One region of the Variovorax sp. GW822-FHT04E09 genome, then DNA from elsewhere that is predicted to be linked to it. Evidence: riboswitches for the same ligand, from Rfam matches in the RefSeq annotation. Region 1 holds a riboswitch; the other holds the start of a gene.

Region 1 (10,597 bases):
GACAACCGGTCCCGCGCGTCGAGCAGCATCACCAGCTCGCGCATGAGCCAGCGGCGGCGCACCGTGTAGACCACGAAGGTGATCGAGGCCGAGGCCAGTGCCACGATCACGGCCGCGAACGCGGGCGCCAGGCTCTGCGCCACGCCCTGCGATTCGCCCGAGGCTACGGCCACGAGCGCCGGGCCCATGGGGATCATGGTGGCGATCAGCCCCAGCATCGGCGCCACGCGGCTGCACAGGCGCACGCCCTCGAGCTGCTTGAGCACGACCAGCTCCATCTGCTCCTGGCTGGCCTGCGCGTGGCGCTGCAGCACCAGCGCGCGCGACGGGTCGCGGCGGCGCTGCCACCACTCGATGCCGAAGGCGCCGAGGCAGTACACCGCATAGACAAAAGACAGCAGCACGCCGAGCGTCACGGGCCAGAGGAACAGCCGCGCGAGTTCGAAGAGAACGGTGTCGAAAGCCAGCATCAGGTGGGCTCCACGCAAGAAGATGAAGTGGAAGAAGGATCGAACAGGTCCGACGGACGGCCCCAGCTTTCGTCGAACACCAGCGAGGCCAGCGGCGCGCGCCGGGCCCAGCGCTCACGCTGCAGCATCGGCTCTTCGTAGAACGCATGCACCGGGCCCAGGCACAGCAAGGCGATCGGCTCGGCGCCTTCGGGCAGGCCGAGCAGCACGCCCAGTTCGGCGGGGTCGAACAGCGACACCCAGCCCATGCCCAGCCCTTCGGCACGCGCGGCGAGCCAGAGGTTCTGGATCGCGCAGGAGGCCGAGGCCAGGTCCATCTGCGGCAGGGTGCGGCGGCCGAACACATGCGGCTCGCGACCGTCGGCCAGCGTCACCACCAGCAGCTCCGCCGCATCGAGCACGCCCTGCACCTTGAGGCGCATGAACTCGTCTTCGCGCTGGCCGAGCGCGCGGGCGGTGAGCACGCGTTCGCGCTCGACCACTTCGTGCAGTTGCCGGCGCAGCCCTTCGCCGCGCACGCGGATGAAGCGCCACGGCTGCATGAAGCCGACGCTGGGCGCGTGGTGCGCGGCGTCGAGCAGGCGGCGCAGCACCTCGGGCGGCACCTCACCGCCCGCGAAGTGGCGCATGTCGCGCCGCTCGTGGATGGCGCGGTACACCGCCTTCGCCTCGTCGGCTGCGAACGCATGCGCCACCATCGGGGTCAGTCCTCGATGCCGCGCTGTGCCGGGATGCCGGCCTTGAACGCGTGCTTGACCATCTGCATCTCGGTGACGGTGTCGGCCAGCTCGATGATCTCGGGCGGGCAGCGGCGGCCGGTGAGAGCGACGTGCACGTGCTTGGGGCGCGCGCGCAAGGTCTCGAGCACGCCTTCGAGCGGCAGCCAGCCGTAGATCAGCGGGTAGGTGATCTCGTCGAGCACCACGAGGAAGAAGTCGCCCGACAGGATCGCGGCCTTGGCCTTTTCCCAGCCGTCGCGCGCCAGCTGGCCCGAGCGCTCGAGGTCCTGGCTCTTCCAGCTGAAGCCGTCGCCCAGGCCTTCGATGGGAATGCCGATCTGCTCGAACATGCGGTGCTCGCCGAAGCGCGCCGAAGGCACCTTCATGAACTGGTAGATCTTCACGGCCTTGCCACGGCCGTGTGCGCGCAGCGCGAGGCCGAAGGCTGCCGTGCTCTTGCCCTTGCCGTCGCCCGTGTTGACGATGACGATGCCGCGGCGTTCGCCTTCGGGCTTTTCGTAGGGCTTTTCGCTGGGAGGGGTTTCTATTTGCATGAGGGGTTCCGTTCTTGGGTGTTCTTGTGTCCGTTGTTCAGGGCGTGTGCACAGGCCACCGGGTACTTCCCTCCGCGAATGTCCCCCGGGCTTCGCCCTCCTCCTTGATTTCGCTGCGGGAAGCACCCGGTGTCCTGCGCACGATGGGCGCTGTCGTTGTGCTTGTCGATCAACAGCTGCACTGCCCCACGTTCACGTCGATGGGGTGCCTTGCGCAGCGAAATCAAGGAGGAGGCCGCAGGCCGGGGGACATTCGCGGAGCAAGGTGCCCCGTCGGCGGGAGCGCGCCCTGAATGACTCGATGCGCGAGGCTTCATAACGGCAACGCGATCCATTGGTCCGCCACGCGATGCACGCGAATGCGATGGTCGAACACCTGCTCCAGCGCCTGGTGAGTTTCAGGGTCGGAGCAGGCACCGTGATGCGTCACCCGCCCCCGATTCATCACCACCAATTCGTCCGCAGCCAGCGCCATCGGCAGCTCGTGCAACACGCTGACCACGGTGCGGCCTTCCGCCACCAGTGCACGCGCCGTCTGCATCCAGTCGGCCTGATGCGGCGGATCGAGGTTGGCCAGCGGCTCGTCCATCAGCAGCAGCTCGGCCTCGACCGCCAGCGCGCGCGCCAGCAGCACGCGCTGGCGCTCGCCTCCCGACAGCTGCCCCAGCGGACGGTCGCGCCAGTCCCAGGCCTGGGTGCTGCGCAATGCGCGCTCCACCGCATCGCGATCGGCTTCGCTGGGTGCCGCGAGCCAGCGCTGATGAGGCAGCCGCCCGAGCATGGCGACGTCGTAGACCATCAAATCGTCGGCACTGCCCTCGCCCGTGCCGCTCTGGCCCAGCCATGACAAACGCCGTGCGCGCACGCGGGCCGGCACGGCCGCCTGCGCCTCGCCGAAGAGCCGCACTTCGCCGCGATGTGCAAGCAACCCTGCCAGCGCTTTCAACAACGTCGACTTGCCGGCGCCGTTCGGCCCGACGATGCTGGTCCAGCGGCCGGCCGCAAGCGCCAGGTCGATGCCGTGCAGCACCTCGACCGACCCGAGCGTGGCGCTGAGACCGTGCGCTTCGAGCGCGGCTGATGAGGTGCGGCTCACAGTCCGCCTCCCTTCGCGCCGCGCCGGTGCATCAGCCACAGCAGGTAGCTGCCGCCGAGCACCGCGGTGAGCACGCCCACCGGCAGTTCCTGCGGCGCGATCAGCCAGCGCGCCAGCAGGTCGGCCGCCATCAGCAGCAGCCCGCCCATCAACGCCGACAGCACGATCAGCCGCGCATGCGTGGTCTTGACCACCGAGCGCACCAGGTGCGGCGCGGCCAGGCCGACAAAAGCGATCAGGCCGGTCTGCGCGACGGCGGCGCCGGTCGCCAGTGCCAACACGGCCACCAGCGCGGCGCGCATGGCGCCCAGCGGCAGGCCCAGGCTGCGTGCCGTGGCCTCGCCCAGCGCCAGGCCGTCGAGCACCGGCGCGAGCGCCCAGGCCAGCAGCAGGCAGGCCGCGCCGACCGCCGCCATCACGGCGCAGGCGGCCCAGCCGACCAGGCCAGTGCTGCCGAGCACGAAGCCCTGCAGCGCCTGAAGAATGTCGGCCGAGGCGATGGTGATGAGGTCCTTGGCGGCGCCCAGCACCACGCCGACGATCACCCCCGCGAGCAGCAGCCGCAAGGTCTGCTGCACGCCGCGCGCCAGCGTGAGCGTGAGCAGCACCGCGGCCACCGCGCCGACGAAGGCCGCGCCGGTGAGCCCCAGGCGCATCACCCATTGCGTGCTGGTGACGGAGCCGCCGAACAGCATCAGCGCCAGCGCCACGGCGAGCGACGCGCCCGAGGCGCTGCCCAGCAGGTACGGGTCGGCCAGCGGGTTGCGGAACAGGCCCTGCGCCACCGCGCCCGCAAGCCCGAGCAGCGCGCCCGCCAGCCATGCGCCGAGGGTGCGCGGCAAGCGGATGTCCCACACGATCTGCAGCGCCACCGGGTCGTGCCGCGCGGACAGCAGGCTCTGGAAACCGGTGCTGCCAATGCCCAGGCCGAAGAGCAGCAGCGCCGCGCCCAGCACCAGCAGGCCGGCACCGAGCAGCAGCACGCGACGCAGGTGCGCGGAATGCATGCCGCTCACCGCCCCTTGTCCGCCAGGCACTGCGCCATCAGGCGCGCGGCCTCGTCCATGCGTGGGCCGGGGCGCACGACCACGTCGGTCTGCTCGGCGTCGAAGCGGCACACGCGGCCTTCGCGCACCGCGCGGATGCCGCCCCAGCCGGGTCGCTGCTCCAGCCCCATGGCGCTGCGCACGCTGACCATGATGAGGTCGGGGTTCGCGCGCACCACGAACTCGGGGTTGAGCTTGGGAAAGGGGCCGAGCGACGCCGGCACGATGTTCTTCACGCCCAGCCGCGCGAGCGTCTCGCCGATGAAGGACGAATCGCCCGCCGCGTAGGGGCCGGTGTTGACCTCGAAGTACACGCGCAGGCCCTTGGCGCTGGCGGGCAGCGACTGGGCCGCGGCCGACACCGCCGCGTCGATGGCGCGCCACACGGCGGGCGCCTCGTGCGTGCCGAGCACCTGGTCGAGTGCGCCCAGCACGCGGCGCACGTCGGCATGGCTCTTGGGTTCGAGCACGATCACCTTCAGGCCCAGTGCCTCGAGCCGCTGCGTGACGCGCGACGATTTGGCGAGCAGCACCACGTCGGGCTTGAGCGCGACGATGGCTTCGACATTCGGATCGATCCCGCCGCCAAGCTGCGGCAGCGCGCGCACCTGCGCGGGCGAATTGGAATAACGGTCGACGCCGATCAGACGGTCGCAGGCGCCGAGCGCGCAGACGCCTTCGGTCAGCGACGGCAGCAGCGAGACGATGCGCTGCGGCGCTTGCGCCAAGTGCACGGTAACGCCGCGCTCATCGACCACATCGACGGCCTGCGCCGCCTGCGCGCCCACCACCAGGGCGAGCCCGAGCAACGACGCTCGCAACCAGGTCTTCATGCGATCGAAGCTCATGCGCCGGGCGCCTTCAGCGTCAGCGGCAGGCCGGCGACCATCAGCGTCGCGCGGTGGCAGGCGGCCGCCACGTCCTGGTTCAGCCGGCCGAGCACATCGACGAAGGCACGGGTCTCGCGGCCGAGCGGGATCACGCCCAGGCCGATTTCGTTGCCGACCAGCACCACCGGCCCGCGCGCCTCGCGCAGCGCGATGAGCAGCAGCGTGGCGTGCGCCGAGGGCGTGCGTGTGACCACGGCGGCGCCTTCGGTGCGCAGCGGCATCAGCAGGTTGGTGAGCCACAGCGTGAGGCAGTCGACCACCACGAGCGTGTCGGGCGCGCTCTGCGTGACGATGGCGCGCCCCAGCTCGATCGGCTCCTCGAGGGTCTGCAGACCGGGCACGCGCTCGGCGCGGTCGACCTGGTGGCGCGCGATGCGCTCGCGCATCTCGTCGTCGTGGGCCTGCGCGGTGGCGATCAGCACCGCGCGGCGCGATGCGGGCGCCTGGGCCAGCCAGTCGGCCGCGCGCTGTTCGGCGCGGCGCGACTTGCCGCTTTTCTGGCCGCCGAGGATGAATTCGTGCTCAGTGAGGGGCATCGGGGGGCGCCTGTGCGGCGTGGCTGTCGAGTTCGAGGGGCATGGCGCTGAAGAGCCGCGCGGTCGCTTCCGGGCTGGACGCGAACCACGCATGGAAGTAGCTCGCGCGCACGGGGCCGTGCACGTACAGCGCCTCGCCGCCGCGCGTGCCGACAGTGCGCGCGACGGGCGCGAGCGGCGTCTCGCAGCGCGAGTAGTGGAAGGTGTGGCCGCGCAGGGCGTGCACGCCCAGGTCGAGCTGCTGCGGGCCCAAGCCGGCCAGCCGCTTCTGCATGACGGCCCGCCCCGGCAGCACGCCCCAGAGGCGGTGCACGTCGGTCGGCTCGGCGTCGTCGCGCGTGGCGAGTTCGTCGAACAGCGCCATCATGCCGCCGCATTCGGCCCAGATCGGCTTGCCGGCCGTGACGTGGTTGGCGAGCGAGAGTCGCAACCGGTCGCTGGCCGACAGCACGGCCGCATGCAGCTCGGGGTAGCCGCCGGGCAGCCATGCGGCGTCGCAGGGCGGCAGCGGTTCGTCGGCCAGCGGCGAGAAGAACGCGAGCCGCGCACCGAGGGCCTCGAGCACCTCGAGGTTGGCCGGGTAGATGAACGAGAACGCCGTGTCGCGCGCGATGGCGATGGTGCGCCCGGCCAGCAGCGGCGCGACGGGCGCCGTCGGCGCGGGCTCGAAGCGTACCTGCGGCAGCTGCCCGGGCGCGCGCTGCCCCAGCGGCGTGGCGGCGAGCACGTCGGCCGCGGCATCGAGCCGCACCATTGCGTCGCCGAGTTCGGCCGCGCCGACCAGCCCCAGGTGGCGTTCGGGCAGCGCGAAATCGGCGCTGCGCGGCAAGGCGCCGAGCCAGTCGCCGGGCTCGCGCAAGGCGTCTTTCAGCATGTCGGCATGGCGCTCGCCGGCCACGCGGTTGGCGAGCACGCCGGCCCAGGGCAGGCCCGGGCGGAAGTTCTGCAGGCCGTAGGCCAGCGCGCCGAAAGTGCCGGTCATGGCTTGCGCGTCGATCACGGCCAGCACCGGCAGGCCCAGGCGCTCGGCCAGCTCGGCCGCGCTGGGCGTGCCGTCGAACAGGCCCATCACGCCTTCGACGATCACCAGGTCGGCCTCGCTCGCGGCGGCATGCAGGCGCGCGCGGCAGTCGGCTTCGCCGGTCATCCACAGGTCGAGCGAATGCACCGGCGCGCCGGTGGCCAGCGCGAGCCAGTGCGGATCGAGGAAGTCGGGACCGCACTTGAAGGCCCGCACGCGGCGGCCCTGGCGCACGTGCAGCCGCGCCAGCGCGGCCGCGACCGTGGTCTTGCCCTGCCCCGAGGCCGGCGCGGCCACGAGCACCGCGGCGCAGGTGACGGCTGCGCCGGGCGAGGAGCGACGGGTGTTTACTGCGGAGTCCACTTGAGTCCGACGTACGCGGTGCGGCCCCCGGTGGCGTAGAGCCGTGCGAACTGGTAGTCCTTGTCGCCCACATTGTCCACGCGCGCCACCAGGTTCAGGTCGCGCATGATCTGCTTGCTGGCCGACAGGTTCAGCAGCGTGTAGCCGCCCAGCTTGACGGTGTTGGCCGCGTCGTCGTAGCGCTTGCCCGAGCTTTGGAGCTCGGCGCCCAGCGTCCAGCCGGCGATGCGCCAGTCGGCGCCCAGCGTGCCGTGGGCCCGGGCGCGGCGTGCCAGCAGGTGGTCGGTGGCGAGGTCGCGCGGGTCCTGGTAGTCGAGCGAGGCGCGCAGCGTGACGTCGCCGATGCGGTGGCCGCCCGTGAGCGTCACGCCCTGGTAGCGCGCACGCGCCGTGCTGGCGTAGCAGCCGAACGACGACTGGCAGCCCTTGGCGCTGCCGTCGAACACGATCAGGTTCTGCACCCGGTTGCGGTACAGCACGATGCCGGCCTGCGTGGCGCCGGCCGTGTACTGCAGGCCCAGCTCGACGTTGCGGCTCGATTCGGGTTGCAGGCTCGCCAGGCCGTATTCGCTGAAGCGCTGGTACAGCGTGGGCGCGCGGAACGCGGTGCCGGCCGACACGGTGGCGCGCAGGCTCGGCGTGATGGCGTAGCCGTAGGCGGCGCTGCCGGTGGTCTTGCCACCGAACTCGCTGTCGTCGTCATGGCGCACGTGCAGCTGCAGCGAATGCGGGCCCTTCACGTAGCCGTAGCCCAGTGCGGCGGCGTTCTGCGAGCGGTCGCGCGAGAACAGCTTGGCCGAGGTGGTCGGCGCGTTTTCGAGCGCGTCTTCGCGGCGCTCGAGCGTGGCGGTCACCAGGTGCGCGCCGAAGCGGAATTCGTTCTGGAACAGGTAGCCGCGCAGGCGGGTTTCGGTGCGATAGAACGAGGGCTGGGTCTTGTAGACCGTTTGCGAATCGGTCACCTGCAGGCGGGTGCTGTAGATGTCGTTCCACTTGGCCGACCAGGTCAGGCCGGCGGTGCGCAGCTCGTTGGTCGACACGTCGTTGCGGAAGGTGATCGGCGGCTTGGTGCGAAAGCTCACCGACGGGTCGTAGGCGGCCGCGGTGTTGCTGGTGAGCAAAGTGGCGTCGATGCGCTGGTCGGGCGCGATCTGGAAACCCAGCTTCAGGTTGCCCGAGGTGCTGCGGTAGCCGTCGCGGTCGGGGTTGGTGAAGCCGTCCTTCGAGGGCGTGCGCTTGGCGATCGGCTGGATGTTGAAGCCCTTGCTTTCTTCATGCGCCACGCCGAACGAGTAGTCGAGCAGGCCCGACTTGCCGCTCACGCCGCCTTCGATCCGGCGCAGGCCGTGGCTGCCGAAGCCGATGCCGGCGTAGGGCGACACGCCCTCCTCGCCGCGCTTGGTGAAGAGCTGGATCACGCCGCCCACGGCGTCCGAGCCGTACACCGCGGCGGCCGGGCCGCGCAGCACTTCGATGCGGTCGATCTGCGCGAGCGGAATGCCTTCCCAGCCGGCGCCGCCGGTCGATTGCGAATCGATGCGCACGCCATCGAGGTAGACCGCGGTGAAGCGCGATTCGGCGCCGCGGATGAACACGCTGGTGGCGTTGCCCACGCCGCCGCTGCGCGAGATCTCCATGCCGGGCAGGCGCGCCAGCACGTCGGCCACGCCGGTCGCGCCGCTGCGCTCGATGGTCTTGCGGTCGACGATGGAGACATCGCCCACCAGGTCCGACAGCGCCTGCGGCGTGCGGTTGGCGGTGACGACGGTCTCGTCGAGCGTGGCAGATGCTGCTGCGGCGGCTTGCGCCTGCGCGGCCAGCGGCACCAGCGCCAGACCGCCGAAGGCCGAAGCCAGGGCGAGCGTCAGCGGCAGGCACGCGGGACGGTTGCGGCGCACGCTGGCGCGGCCGCTGGAGAGGGAAACACAGGAAATCATGGGGTGAACCGAACGAACTTCTATGCCCTGGCCGGCTTCCCCGCCGGCGCCATGGGCGTCATGGCTGCCGATGCGGCAGCCGCCTTGTTGGCCGGTATCCGGGCTGGCAGATCGACCCTTTGCCGCCTTCCCAGGCACCTGTTTCAGGGCGCCCAGTGGCTGGATGGAAAGGGGTGACGCGTTGCGGCGTCGTCTGCTTGACCGTTGCGGGGGCAGCGCAGGCGGCTTCGGCCCCGGGGGGCGTCCACTCCTGCTTCCCGTTGAACTGCGCCGTGCGAACCACGCCGCGAGCACCAACGGGCGAGATTTTAGGCCCACGGGGCGGGCACGCCACACCGGGTTTGATCGCAGGCGGCGCAGGCCCCAGAATCTCGGCCACGTCCGGTGCGCGCCCCGCGCGGTGCGCCGGATGTTCCGAATTCCCGGGAAACTACAATCGCCAACCATGCCCGCCTCCAGCCCCATCGACCAGATCGCCGAGCGTGTGGAACGCCTGCTCGTGCGTCACGAAGAGGTGCAGCGCACCAACGCGCTGCTGCAGGAACAGGTCGATGCGCTCACGCGTGAACGCGACGGCCTGAAGTCGCGGCTCGCCGCGGCCCGCACCCGCCTCGATGCCCTGCTCGAACGGCTGCCGGCCGAACCCCCTTCCGAAGATTCCCATCACGCATGAAGCAGATTGAAGTACAGATCATGGGCCAGAGCTATTTGCTCGGCTGTCCCGACGGCGGCGAAGCGCAACTGCGCGAGGCCGTCGACCGCGTGGACGCGGCCATGTGCAAGATCCGCGACGCGGGCAAGGTGAAGGCCCGCGACCGCATCGCCGTGCTCGCCTCGCTGAACCTGGCTTTCGATCTCGCGGCCCAGCAGGCCGCTGCTGCCGCCGCACCGGCCCCCGTCGCGGCCAGCAGCACGGAAGAAACCGCCACCGACACCGACCCGAAGGCGGCCCAGCTCATTCAGAGACTCGATCAGGCCCTGGCGGGCGATGGACATTTGCTCTGAGGGCACGCGGCCCGGCACATCCGGGGCGTAAAATCCGTTTTGTCTGCAGACGTGTCGGGCTTAATATTTCCTTGTTCCAATGCTCTCCGGAGCCGGGCTTGGTACATCGCTTGACGGGCGTGATCATCTCGCGTCAGATGAACCCGAAGTCCGGCTGCCCTCGCCCACCTGAACCCTGGTTCAGGATGCGGGTCCGGCACACCATCTGCAGACACCTTTTCCCGCCACGGCCCCCTGCTTCACCGCACGGGGCCGTTGCTTTTTCAGCCGCTCGTTCTTTCCCCATCCTCCCGTGAACCTCGCTGCCCTGCTCGACCCGCTCCTGATCGCCGAACTCGCCGCGCTCGGCCTGGGCACCGGTTTCCTCGCCGGCCTCCTGGGCATCGGCGGCGGCATGCTGATGGTGCCGTTCATCACGATCATCATGGGCCAGCGCGGCGTGCCGGCCGACCTGGCGGTGAAGATGGCGATCGCGACCTCGATGGCGACGATCATCTTCACGTCGGTGTCCAGCGTGCGCGCGCACCACAAGCGCGGCGCGGTGCGCTGGGACATCGTGCAGCGCCTGGCCCCCGGCATCGTCATCGGCAGCCTCGCGGGCAGCCTGGGCGTGTTCGCGCTGCTCAAGGGCACGGCGCTGGCCATCTTCTTCGCACTGTTCGTGGGCTTCTCGGCCACGCAGATGTTCCTCGACAAGAAACCCAAGCCCACGCGCCAGATGCCGGGCACCGGGGGCCAGCTCGCAGCGGGCGGCATCATCGGCTTCATCTCGGGCCTGGTGGGCGCGGGCGGCGGCTTCATCAGCGTGCCGTTCATGACCTGGTGCAACGTGGCGATCCACAACGCGGTGGCGACCAGCGCGGCGCTGGGCTTTCCGATTGCGGTGGCCAACGTGCTGGGCTATGTGCTCAGCGGCCAGTCGGTGCAGGGCCTGCCGGCCGGCGCCTTCGGCTACATCTG
Region 2 (10,597 bases), 940 kb from region 1:
TCGGGCTCGGGCCGGTAGCCGACCACTTCGGTCTGCGTGAGTTCGCAGCGGTGCGACAGGCCCTTGAAGCTCACGGCGCGCGTGACGATGCGCCCGTCCATCTCGGGCAGCGCGATCTGCATCGCGATGTCGCGCGGGCGCAGGCCCTGGCTGTCAGCCAGCCAGTCTTCGCGGTTGCCGCCGCTCACGATCACCTGCAACACGGGGGCATCGTCCGCGAGTGCCAGAGGCTCACCGCTTTCGTCCGAGGCACCCTGCCCCAAGGCGGCGAAGGCGGTGGTGTTGAGCACGAGCTGCACTTCGTGTTCGATGCACAGCGCGCGCAGTGCGGACAGGCACAGCGGGTCTTTCAGCGAATCGAGCGCCACGGGCAGCGGGTTCAGTCCTTGCGCATGCAGCGCGGCGGCCAGCGCATCGAAGGCCTCGGTGTTGCCCGACAGCAGGTGCGAGCGATAGAACACCAGTGCCACCACGGGCGCATCCGCATGCCAGCCGGCGCGCAGGTCGTCGATGCCCGCGACCGTGTGCGTCGCGTCCACGCCGCCCGGCACATGCAGCGCGACCTGCGGCAGGCTGCGCGGCGGCAAGGGCGCCTCGCCGTGGCCCAGGCCGTGGAAGGCCACCGCGCGCAGGAACTGCGCCGCGTTGCCCGCGCCGCCCGAGCGCAGGTACTGCCACAGCTGCCGGCTCACGCCGCGCGCCGCGGTGCCGCGCGCGAGCAGGTCCTCGTCTTCCTGCAGGTCGCCCGAGAACATCGCGAGCTGCTGGCCCTGGCGCTTCGCAAGCTTTTCGAGCTGCTGCAGACCGTAGGCCCAGGCCGACTCGGCCCCCAGGTGATCGACCACCACCACGCGCGCATGCCGCAACACCTCGTCGACGTACAGGTCGAGCGACGCGGGCTGGCGCAGGTGCATGAGGTTGGCCAGCCGCAGCGAGGGGTAGCCGGGGTCGGTGGCCGCCAGCGCCGTGCGCGCGGCGGCGAGCAGCGCGAGCGTGGTGTCGGCCGAGCTGAGCACCACGATGTCGCCCGGCGTCTGGTCGAGCCGGGTGACGACGCTCGGATCGTCCTCGACGAAGCGGCCGGGCTGGGTGCTCAGCAGGTGCATGCGGTCAGGCGGGAACGGCCGCCACGCCTTCCAGTGCCTTGCGCAACGCGCCTTCGTCCAGGTCTTCGCCGATGAACACGAGCCGCGTGCGCTGCGCCTCGCCGTCGCGCCAGCGGCGGTCGAAGTGGTGGTCGAAGCGACGGCCCACGCCCTGCACCAGCAGGCGCATCGGCTTGTGCGGCACGGCGACGAAGCCCTTCACGCGGTAGATGGTGTGCTGCTCGACCAGTGCAGTCAGCACGGCGATGAGGCCATCGCGGTCCACGGGCGGCAGCTCGATCACGAGCGAGTCGAACTCGTCGTGGTCGTGGTCTTCCTCGTGGTCGTGGTGGCTCTCGCGCAGGTGGATGGTGCTTTCCGCGGCGCGGCCCTGGCCCAGCAGCAGCGCGAGCGGCAGCTTGCCTTCGGTGGCACCGACGATCTTCACCTCGGGCGGCAGCTCTTCGCGCACCAGCGCCTCGACCTGCGCGCGCGCGGCGGCGTCCATGAGGTCGGTCTTGTTGAGCACCACGAGGTCGGCGGCCGAGAGCTGGTCTTCGAACAGCTCGTGCAGCGGCGATTCGTGGTCGAGGTTGGGATCGGCGCGGCGCTGCACGTCGACCTGCGCGGGGTTCGCGGCGAACTGGCCCGAGGCGGCGGCCGGGCCGTCGACCACGGTGACCACCGAATCGACGGTGAAGATGTTCGCGATGTCGGGCCACTGGAAGGCCTGCACCAGCGGCTTGGGCAGCGCCAGGCCCGAGGTCTCGATGAGCACGGCATCGATCTGGTCGCGGCGCTCGGCCAGCTGCAGCATCACGGGCAGGAACTCTTCCTGCACGGTGCAGCAGACGCAGCCGTTGGCCAGTTCGTACAGCGCGCCTTCGCGCTCGTTGCCCTCGTCGTCGCAGCCGATGCCGCAACCGCGCAGGATGTCGCCGTCGATGCCGAGTTCGCCGAACTCGTTGACCACCACCGCGATGCGGCGGCCCTCGGCATTGCCGAGGATGTGACGCAGCAGCGTGGTCTTGCCGCTGCCGAGGAAGCCCGTGACGATGGTGACGGGGATCTTGGCGTTGCTTTGTGTCATGGAATGGATGCTTTCAGGCGCCGAAGGCGCACGGGGAATCGGGCGCGGCGCGTGCGTGGCGCACGCGCCGGCGAACGGCACGCCCTCTTCAACGAGGGGCTGCCGGCGCGAATCAGACGGCGCTGTACAAGCGGCGCTCGACCAGGGCCGTGCCCTGCAGACGGCGCCAGGCCTTGGCCGCGGCCAGCACGCCCAGGTCGACCAGCGGCTCGACCAGCACGACCGTCATGTAGGCCGCGCCGAAGCTGGCGATCTGGCTGAGGTTCTCGAGGCCCGTGCCACGGCCGTAGAGGGCCCAGAAGCCCACCCACACCACGATGCCGCCCTGGTAGGCCACCGACAGCTTGAAAGCCTGCTGGTAGCTGATGTCCACGTAGGCCATGTTCGCGGGAATGATGCGGCGTGCCAGCGCGGCGGTGGCGAACAGCGGCACCAGCAAGGTCGTGACGTTCATGCCGTACTGCGGCAGGTCAGGCGGTGCGAAGAACAGGCTCTGGATGAGCAAGCCGCCGGCCAGGCCGATGGCCGCGGGCGCGAGCCCGAAGAGGAGCATCAGCGTGGTGCCCAGGATCAGGTGCACCTCGGACACGCCCACGGGATGGTGCGGGAACACCTCGAAGAAGCAGAACACCAGCATCACGGTGAAGACCGAGCGCAGCAGCAGGCCGATGGGGCCGTCCTTGCGCAAGGTGTCGAAGGCGACCTTGCCTGTGTAAGCCAGTGCAGCCGCCCCCGTGGCATAGCTGAGGAAGATCTTGGATCCGTCGACGAGTCCGGGTTCGATGTGCATCGCGCACCTCCTGAAATGCACCGAAGTGCGAAAGTTGATTGTTGGGGGATGGACTGGCTTGCGCAAGTCCCCGTCATGAAACCCGGGAGCCTTGCAGCCCCCGCTGAACAGGCGACGGCTGTGGCTTGCGCCGCAGCCGCCGCCAGCCGATCACCACGCCGCTCGCCGAAGCGACGACGCCGATGACCGACAGGAACCACATCACCAGATCCCAGGCGGGCCGGTACTGGATGAGCCAGGGAAAGTCGAGGCTGTGCGCGGCATTGAAGAGCCAGCGGCGCAACCGCGCGTTGCGGTCGTTGCTGCCGGCCACCTGGCCGCTCGTCGGGTCGATGTAGAGCCAGCTGCGCGCGGCATCGTCGAACTCGAGCCGCCACACGGGCAGCACGCGCGTGCGGTGGTGGCCGTACCAGTGGAAGTCTTCGTGCGTTTGCAAGGCGGCCTGCGTGATCGCGGCGCCGGGGCGCAGCCGGGCGGCGGCGCGCATGATGTCGTCGCGAGCGATGACGGCCGGCGCGCCGGTCGCTGCATCAATCACCTGCACGCGGGCCTGCGCATCACGCAGTTGCAGCAGCGGCTTCCCGTCGAACCACATCAGAAGCGCCTCACGCGGTGCAGCAGCGCCCTCGCCTGCCGGCACCACAGCCGGCGGCCAGGGGAACGGCGATGCGCCGGTGCCCGTGTAGCGCGCCATCGCGGCCGCATCGGCCGGCGCGCGCTGGAACCAGCCGTTGGGGTTCATCGACAGCCAGCCGCTCACGATCCAGGTCAGCACGAAGAAGCCGCCGATGAGCCCGGCGATGTGGTGCCAGGCCATCCAGCCGGTGTACGGCGTGACCGCGCCGCTGCGAAAGCGCCGCCGCAGCCGGATGCGCAGGATGCCGATGACGATGCCCGTCACGGCCGAGACGATGCAGGCGGCCGACAGCCACACGACCACGTCGTGCCACAGCGGCGGGTCGGCGCGCAGCGGCGTGAAGTAGATCCAGTGCGGCACGGCGCCCAGCCAGTTCCAGAAGCGCTCGGTGCGCGTGGTGTCGCGCACCACCTCGCCGGTGCGCGAGGACACGTACAGCTCGGTGCCCGCCGCGTCGCCGGTTTCGATGCGGTGCAGCGGGCGCAGCGGGTTCAGGCCCTGCGGCACGGTCCACTGGTCGCGCTCCAGCGTCTCGGCCCAGCGTGCGCCGGGCTGTGCGGAGAAGTCGCGCGCGATGGCCTCGGCCTGCGCCGCATCGACCGGGCCGAGCACACGGCCATCGCGCGCAGAAACGGCATGCCGACCGCCGCGCGCATCGACGATGCGCCACACGGGCTGGGCGTCGGTGCCGGCCTGCATCTCCAGCGCCATGCGCCGGGGCGGCTGCGTGCGCACCGCGGGCGGCAGCGCCTCGAGCGCGCCAGCCGGCGCGACCACCGCCTGTTCGAAGCGCACCGGAGCGAGCCCCGCGAGCCGCTCTTCGTCCGTGAGGTTCGGGTACCCCACGTACATCATGACCACGCCCGAGACGAACCACATGACGAACAGCAGGCAGCCGCCGATGCCCAGCCATCGGTGCGTCCAGTACAGCGCCCGCCGCAGCGGAGGCCATGTGCGTTGCCATGCGGTGCTCATGCGGCCATGCTCAGAAAGTCACGAACGCCGACAGCTCGAACGAGCGCGGCCGGCCCAGCAGCCACTGGTTGCCTCCGTTCGAGAACGACACCGGGTACTTGCGGTCGGCCAGGTTGTAGGCGCGCAGCGCGAGCTTGAGCGACGGGTTCGCCTGCCAGCTCACGCCCGCGTCGGCCACGGTGTAGGAGCCGATGCGGCGCGTGTTGGCCGCATCGACCTGCCGCGCGCCGACGTGGCGCACGCCCAGCTCGGCCTCCCACTGCGGCAGGAAGCGCCAGTGCAGCCACAGGTTGGCCGCCACCTCGGGCACGCCGGCGGGCGTGTTGCCCGCGCGCGAGACCAGCGACTTGCCGACCGCTTCATTGAAGTCGTCGTAGCGCGCGCGCAGCCGCGCGGCGTTGGCTTCGAGGCGCAGCGTGGAAGTGAGCGCCAGGTCGAGCGTGGCCTCGATGCCTTCGGACGACTGCTTGCCGATCTGCTGCACGACGGTCGGGTCGTTCGCGTCGCGCGACAGCAGCTTGGTCTTCTCGATGCGGTAGGCGGCCACGCTCCAGGCGCCGCGGCCCTCGGCCAGCTGGCGCTTGTAGCCCACCTCGACCTGCTTGCCGACGCTGAGCTCGAACGGCACCTGCGTGGTCGAGGTGCTGATGAGCCCGGTGAGCGGATCGGCCGCGCGCGCGACCTGCGCATAGAACGACTGCGCGGCGTCGGGCGCGTAGACCACGCCCAGGCGGCCGGTGGCGTACTCGAAGGTCTTGTCCAGGCGCGGGGCGCGGTTCTGCGGATCGGTGCGCACGATCTTCGCGCGGTCCCAGCGCAGGCTGCCGACCACCGACCAGTGTTCGTCGAAGGCCAGCTTGTCTTCGGCGAAGAAGGCGTAAGTGCTGGTCTTGGTCTTGTAGCGCGGCAGGTAGGGCGTGGGCGAGACGTAGTAGCCGGGGTTGAAGACGAAGGCATCGACCACCGAGCGCCCGCCGTAGGGCGTGTCGCTCGAATTCAGGAAGTCGATGCGATTGGCGTCGAAGCCCACCAGCACCTGGTTCTTCAGGCCGAACAGCGCGTGCTTGAAGGTGGCGTCGGTGCGGTTGCCGATCTGCTCCTGGTCGTGGCCGATCTCCAGGTAGTCGCCGCGCGTCACGCGGTTCGTGGTGGCGCTGTAGGTGTAGGTTTCGCTGTCGCGCCAATGGCGCTTGCTGTCCAGGCGATAGAGCTGGTTGCGCACGGTGAGGGCGTCGTTGGGGGTCCACTGCGCATCGAGGCGGGTCCAGCGGTCGCGGTACTTGACCTCGGCGTCGTCGAGGTTGTAGTTCTGTTCGCGGTTCAGGCTGCTCACGCGGCCGTTGACGAGCGGCACGCCGAAATAGCGCTGCGGCGTCTGGCGGCCCTCGTCGTGCGAGAGCGTGAACTGCAGCCGCGGCGACACATCGAGCCGCACCGCGCCGCCCACCGCCAGGCTCTCGGCCTCGCCGCGCAACATGAAGCCGTCGGTTTTTCGGTGGCTGATGTCGAAGCGGTACGAGAGCATGTCGTTGATCGCCCCGCCGCTGCCGAAGGCGACCTGGCGCGTGGCGTCGGAGCCCACGGTCACGAGCGCCTCGTTGCGAATCGGGCCGCGCGTGGGCTTCTTGGGCACCACGTTGATCGCGCCGCCGATGGCGCCTTCACCGAACATCACCGACGCGGCGCCGCGCAGCACCTCGATGCGGTCGGTCGACCAGGTGTCGAACGGGAAGGTGACGGTGCCCGCACCCACGTACAGGCGCGTGCCGTCGTACAGCTGCATCACCGAGCCGTGGCCGTTGAAGCCGCGTGCCGACAGCGACGAGCCGCCATTGCCCGGCGCGGGCGATCCCGTGATGCCGGTGGCGCGGCTCGCGGCCTCGACCACCGAGACGTCGCCGCGCGCGCGGATCGCGTCGCCAGTGAGCACCTCGATGCTGGCCGGCGTTTCGAGCGGTGTGAGGCCCAGGCGGCTGCCGGTCTGCGTGGGCTCGTCCAGGGCCAGCGGCGTGTGGCGGCTGGCCTCGACCTGCACGGGGGTGAGGCTGGGGCGACCGGCCGTGTCGCCCGACTGGGCGAGAACTGGCCCGCAAGCGAGGCCGAGCCCCAGTGAAAGACCTGAAAGACCCGAAAGGCGCGCCCGTTGCAGGGGCGGGCCCGAGCGATCGCGCGGCGGCGATGCAATGCGATTCATCCGACTTCTCCTCCAGCCCGCGTCCCCGCAGGCTCCTGACCGATCGCGGACGCCGAGGGAGAAGAGACGAGGGGCGGTGCCGTTTCGCGCGAGGGAAAAGCGGCAGGCCCGGACACGCACTCCCGCAGCATCCGAAGGCGGTTGCGAAGGCCGGTATCCGGGCTCGCGGAGTGCGTCGGGATGCAATGCATGCACCTCGGCGCCGAAGCCCTCGCCTTCCCACGCCGAAGCGCAGTGGCTGCCCGGGCGAAGAATCGCCGGGGCCTGAGGGTGTCGATGTCCGCTGACCGTTGCGGGGGCAGCGCAGGAATGGAAGGGTCGTTCGAAAAAACGACGCCTCGCACCTGCTTCCCGTTTAACCCCGCCGCCAATCCTGTGACTGGTCGTGCAGGGCACCTTCGAACCGTGGGGTGTTGGACGACACCGGTGTGAACCAATGTTTCCAACCGCCGGGATTATAGGGAGCGCCCTGCGGCAGCGCCCTTGCGGGCCCCGTCAGACGGGCTTGCCGTCGGGCCCGAAGAGCCGCCGCAGCACCGCCACGCCGGCCACCAGCGCATTCGAATACGTGGCGTAGGGCTCGTGGGCGGCTTCGAGCGGCACGTACACATGGGTGGAGTCGCCGGGCGAGCCGTCCACGGCCTCCATCAGCACCCAGTAGAACTCCCCTTCTTCCAGTTCGTGGACGGTGAGTGCGATGTCTCTCGGCGAAGGCATGACGGTCAGAGAAATGAAACAGGGAATGAACCCGCCTTTGAACGGGCAAGGGGCCGGCGCGGTTGTCAGTACTAGGGCTTCTCCTACAGTGCATGGACGCCGCGCGGCCTAATGTTAGGGGTGGGGAGTTGCATCAGAACAAGGAGTCAGCATGAAACATTTCACGCTTGAACCCAACATGCGCGCCGCCTTCGGTGGCGCGTTCTACCCGACCGGTTACTCCCTGGTGATGTTTCCGAGCGTCGAAGATGCCAGCCGCATCGGCCACGGGCTGATCGCGAAAGGCATCGTGAGCGGCGACGAGGTCTACCTGATACCGGCCGAAACCGTCCTGGCGGAAATCGCGCCGACCGTGCATGCCTCGCACAGCCCCCTGCCCTCCGCCGGCACCGACGGCGACACGGTGCGCGCCTTCATCCAGCTGGCCCACGAAGGCCACACGGGCCTGCTGATCCGCACCAAGGACGGCGCCATCGCCGAGCGCGTGATGGAACTGGTGCGTACCGTGCCCTACTCGATCGCCGAGCGTTATCGCACGCTGGTGATCGAGGACCTTTGAATCGTCAAGCCGGCACCGCCATCGCGGCGGCGCGCTGCACCACATCGCGGGCCATGGCCTGGGCGAGTTCCTGTTCGCCCAGGAACACCTTCGCGTCGGTTTCGGCGGCCAGCAGGCGGGCTTCCTGCTCGTTATGGCTGCGCACCACGGTCTGGATGGTGGGGTTCAGCGTGCGCGCGGTTTCGATCATCTGGCGCACGTTCATGGCGTCGGGCGTGGCCACGACGAGCACGCGGGCGCGCGCCACGTGCGCCTGGATCAGCACCGCCGGGTCGGCCGCGTCGCCCCACACGGCGGGGATGCCGGCCTCGCGCAGCTTCTCGACCAGCTCGCGGTTCTGCTCGGCCACCACGTAGGGGATGTCGTTCGTCTCGAGCTCGGCGGCGATGCGCCGGCCCACCCGGCCGTAGCCGACCAGCACCACCTGGCGCGACAGGTACTTGGCCTCGGTGGTCATGGGCAGCTCGGCCAGCGGGTCGCTGCGCGCGTCGAGTTCGCGTGCGAACTTCGAATGCGCGTGCAGCCATTTCTGCAGCGGCGCGATGAGACTGAACCACAGCGGGTTGGTGGCGATGGAGATCAGCGCGCCCGCGAGCACCAGGCTCTGCCCTTCCACCGGCAGCAGGCCGAGCGACACGCCCAGCCCGGCCAGGATGAACGAGAACTCGCCGATCTGCGCCAGGCTCGCGCTCACCGTGAGCGCGGTGGCCAGCGGGTAGCGGAACACCAGCACCAGCGCGCAGGCCGCGAGCGACTTGCCCAGCACGATCACCAGCACCACGGCCAGCACCTGCAGCGGGCGCTCCAGCAGCACCGAGGGGTCGAACAGCATGCCGACCGACACGAAGAACAGCACGGCAAACGCATCGCGCAGCGGCAGCGACTCCTGCGCCGCGCGGTGGCTGAACTGCGACTCGCGCATCACCATGCCAGCGAAGAAAGCGCCCAGCGCGAACGACACGCCGAACAGCGCCGCCGACGCAAAGGCGATGCTCACGGCCGCCGCCACCACGCACAGCGTGAACAGCTCGCGCGAGCCGGTGCGCGTGACCTGCCAGAGGATCCACGGGAACACGCGCCGCCCCACCACCAGCATCAGCACCACGAAGCCGCCGACCTGCAGCAAGGTGAGGCCCAGCGTCTGCCAGACGGGGTCGCCGCTGGTGTCGACCTTGGTGCTGCCCAGCGCACCCGCCAGCGGCGGCAGCAGCACGAGCACCAGCACCATCGCGAGGTCTTCGACCACCAGCCAGCCCACCGCGATGCGGCCGGTGAACGAATCGAGGATGCCCAGGCTCTCGAGCGCGCGCAGCAGCACCACCGTGCTCGCCACCGACAGCGCCAGCCCGAACACCAGCGCCGTGCCCCAGCTCCAGCCCCACCACATGGCGAGGCCGCCGCCGAGCAGCGTGGCGACCGCGATCTGCGCGATGGCGCCGGGCAACGCGATCTTGCGCACCGCGAGCAGGTCGGCCAGCGAAAAATGCAGGCCCACGCCGAACATCAGCAGCATCACGCCGATCTCGGCCAGCTGCGCGGCAATGCCGGCATCGGCCACGAAGCCGGGCGTGAACGGGCCGATGATCACGCCCGCCAGGAGGTACCCCACCAGCGCCGGCAATCGCAGCCGCGCCGCGAGAAAGCCGAACACCAGCGCCAACCCCAGGCCGGCGGCAATCGTATTGATGAGGGAGACGCTGTGGGGCATCGGTCCATTTTGCAGGAACGGCCCCCAACCTTTGAAGCCCGCAGGCTTCTACGGGCCTGCGTCTACACCCCTACGGAAGCGACGCGAACTATCGTAGGCATAAAGCACTTCTATTCGCATCGACACCTTTCTCATCCAGAATTTGAGCGGTCCCCCCGTCCCCCCAACAACAGGAGCCTCCCCATGAGCAACGAGAAAACCGAAGCGAAGTGCCCGTTCAGCCAGGCCACCGGCGCCGGCACCACGAACCGCGACTGGTGGCCCGAGCAGCTGCGCCTGGACCTGCTGCACCAGCACTCCTCCAAATCCGATCCCCTGGGCGCCGGTTTCGACTACGCCAAGGCCTTCCAGAGCCTGGACCTCGCCGCGGTGAAGAAAGACCTCGCCGCACTGATGACCGACTCGCAAGACTGGTGGCCCGCCGACTTCGGCCACTACGGCCCGCTCTTCATCCGCATGGCCTGGCACAGCGCCGGCACCTACCGCATCGGCGACGGCCGCGGCGGCGCCGGCCGCGGGCAGCAGCGCTTTGCGCCGCTCAACAGCTGGCCCGACAACGTGAGCCTGGACAAGGCGCGCCGCCTGCTGTGGCCGATCAAGCAGAAGTACGGCCAGAAGATTTCCTGGGCCGACCTGCTGATCCTCACCGGCAACGTCGCGCTCGAAACCATGGGCTTCAAGACCTTTGGCTTCGGCGGTGGCCGCCCCGACGTGTGGGAGCCCGACCAGGACGTGTACTGGGGCCGCGAGAAGACCTGGCTGGGCGGTGACGTGCGCTACGCACAGGGCTCGCCCGGCGTCGAGAAAGACCGCGGCGTGCTCGTGAAGGACGACGACAGCAA

What was found. Region 1 has a riboswitch for cobalamin ahead of AC1RL8_RS00940 (TonB-dependent receptor domain-containing protein). Riboswitches for the same ligand answer to the same signal wherever they lie in the genome.
Region 2: linked by a shared signal. The riboswitch ahead of AC1RL8_RS05410 (TonB-dependent receptor) and the one ahead of AC1RL8_RS00940 (TonB-dependent receptor domain-containing protein) in region 1 are both predicted to bind cobalamin.

What each region holds. Positions count from the first base shown of each region.
Region 1 covers NZ_JBXAMR010000001.1:192,653-203,249, reverse strand. The annotation lists gene AC1RL8_RS00980 (MotA/TolQ/ExbB proton channel family protein) at 1-470, opposite strand, end outside; gene bluB (5,6-dimethylbenzimidazole synthase) at 470-1,168, opposite strand; gene cobO (cob(I)yrinic acid a,c-diamide adenosyltransferase) at 1,174-1,743, opposite strand; gene AC1RL8_RS00965 (ABC transporter ATP-binding protein) at 2,057-2,839, opposite strand; gene AC1RL8_RS00960 (FecCD family ABC transporter permease) at 2,836-3,846, opposite strand; gene AC1RL8_RS00955 (ABC transporter substrate-binding protein) at 3,852-4,718, opposite strand; gene AC1RL8_RS00950 (bifunctional adenosylcobinamide kinase/adenosylcobinamide-phosphate guanylyltransferase) at 4,730-5,311, opposite strand; gene AC1RL8_RS00945 (cobyrinic acid a,c-diamide synthase CobB) at 5,298-6,695, opposite strand; gene AC1RL8_RS00940 (TonB-dependent receptor domain-containing protein) at 6,680-8,632, opposite strand; cobalamin riboswitch at 8,705-8,944, opposite strand; gene AC1RL8_RS00935 (hypothetical protein) at 9,078-9,305, shown strand; gene AC1RL8_RS00930 (cell division protein ZapA) at 9,302-9,637, shown strand; gene AC1RL8_RS00925 (sulfite exporter TauE/SafE family protein) at 9,930-10,597, shown strand, end outside.
Region 2 covers NZ_JBXAMR010000001.1:1,136,823-1,147,419, forward strand. The annotation lists gene cobN (cobaltochelatase subunit CobN) at 1-1,106, opposite strand, end outside; gene cobW (cobalamin biosynthesis protein CobW) at 1,111-2,175, opposite strand; gene AC1RL8_RS05400 (energy-coupling factor ABC transporter permease) at 2,288-2,965, opposite strand; gene AC1RL8_RS05405 (PepSY domain-containing protein) at 3,039-4,577, opposite strand; gene AC1RL8_RS05410 (TonB-dependent receptor) at 4,588-6,771, opposite strand; cobalamin riboswitch at 6,903-7,185, opposite strand; gene AC1RL8_RS05415 (hypothetical protein) at 7,267-7,488, opposite strand; gene AC1RL8_RS05420 (hypothetical protein) at 7,640-8,047, shown strand; gene AC1RL8_RS05425 (cation:proton antiporter domain-containing protein) at 8,052-9,755, opposite strand; gene katG (catalase/peroxidase HPI) at 9,939-10,597, shown strand, end outside.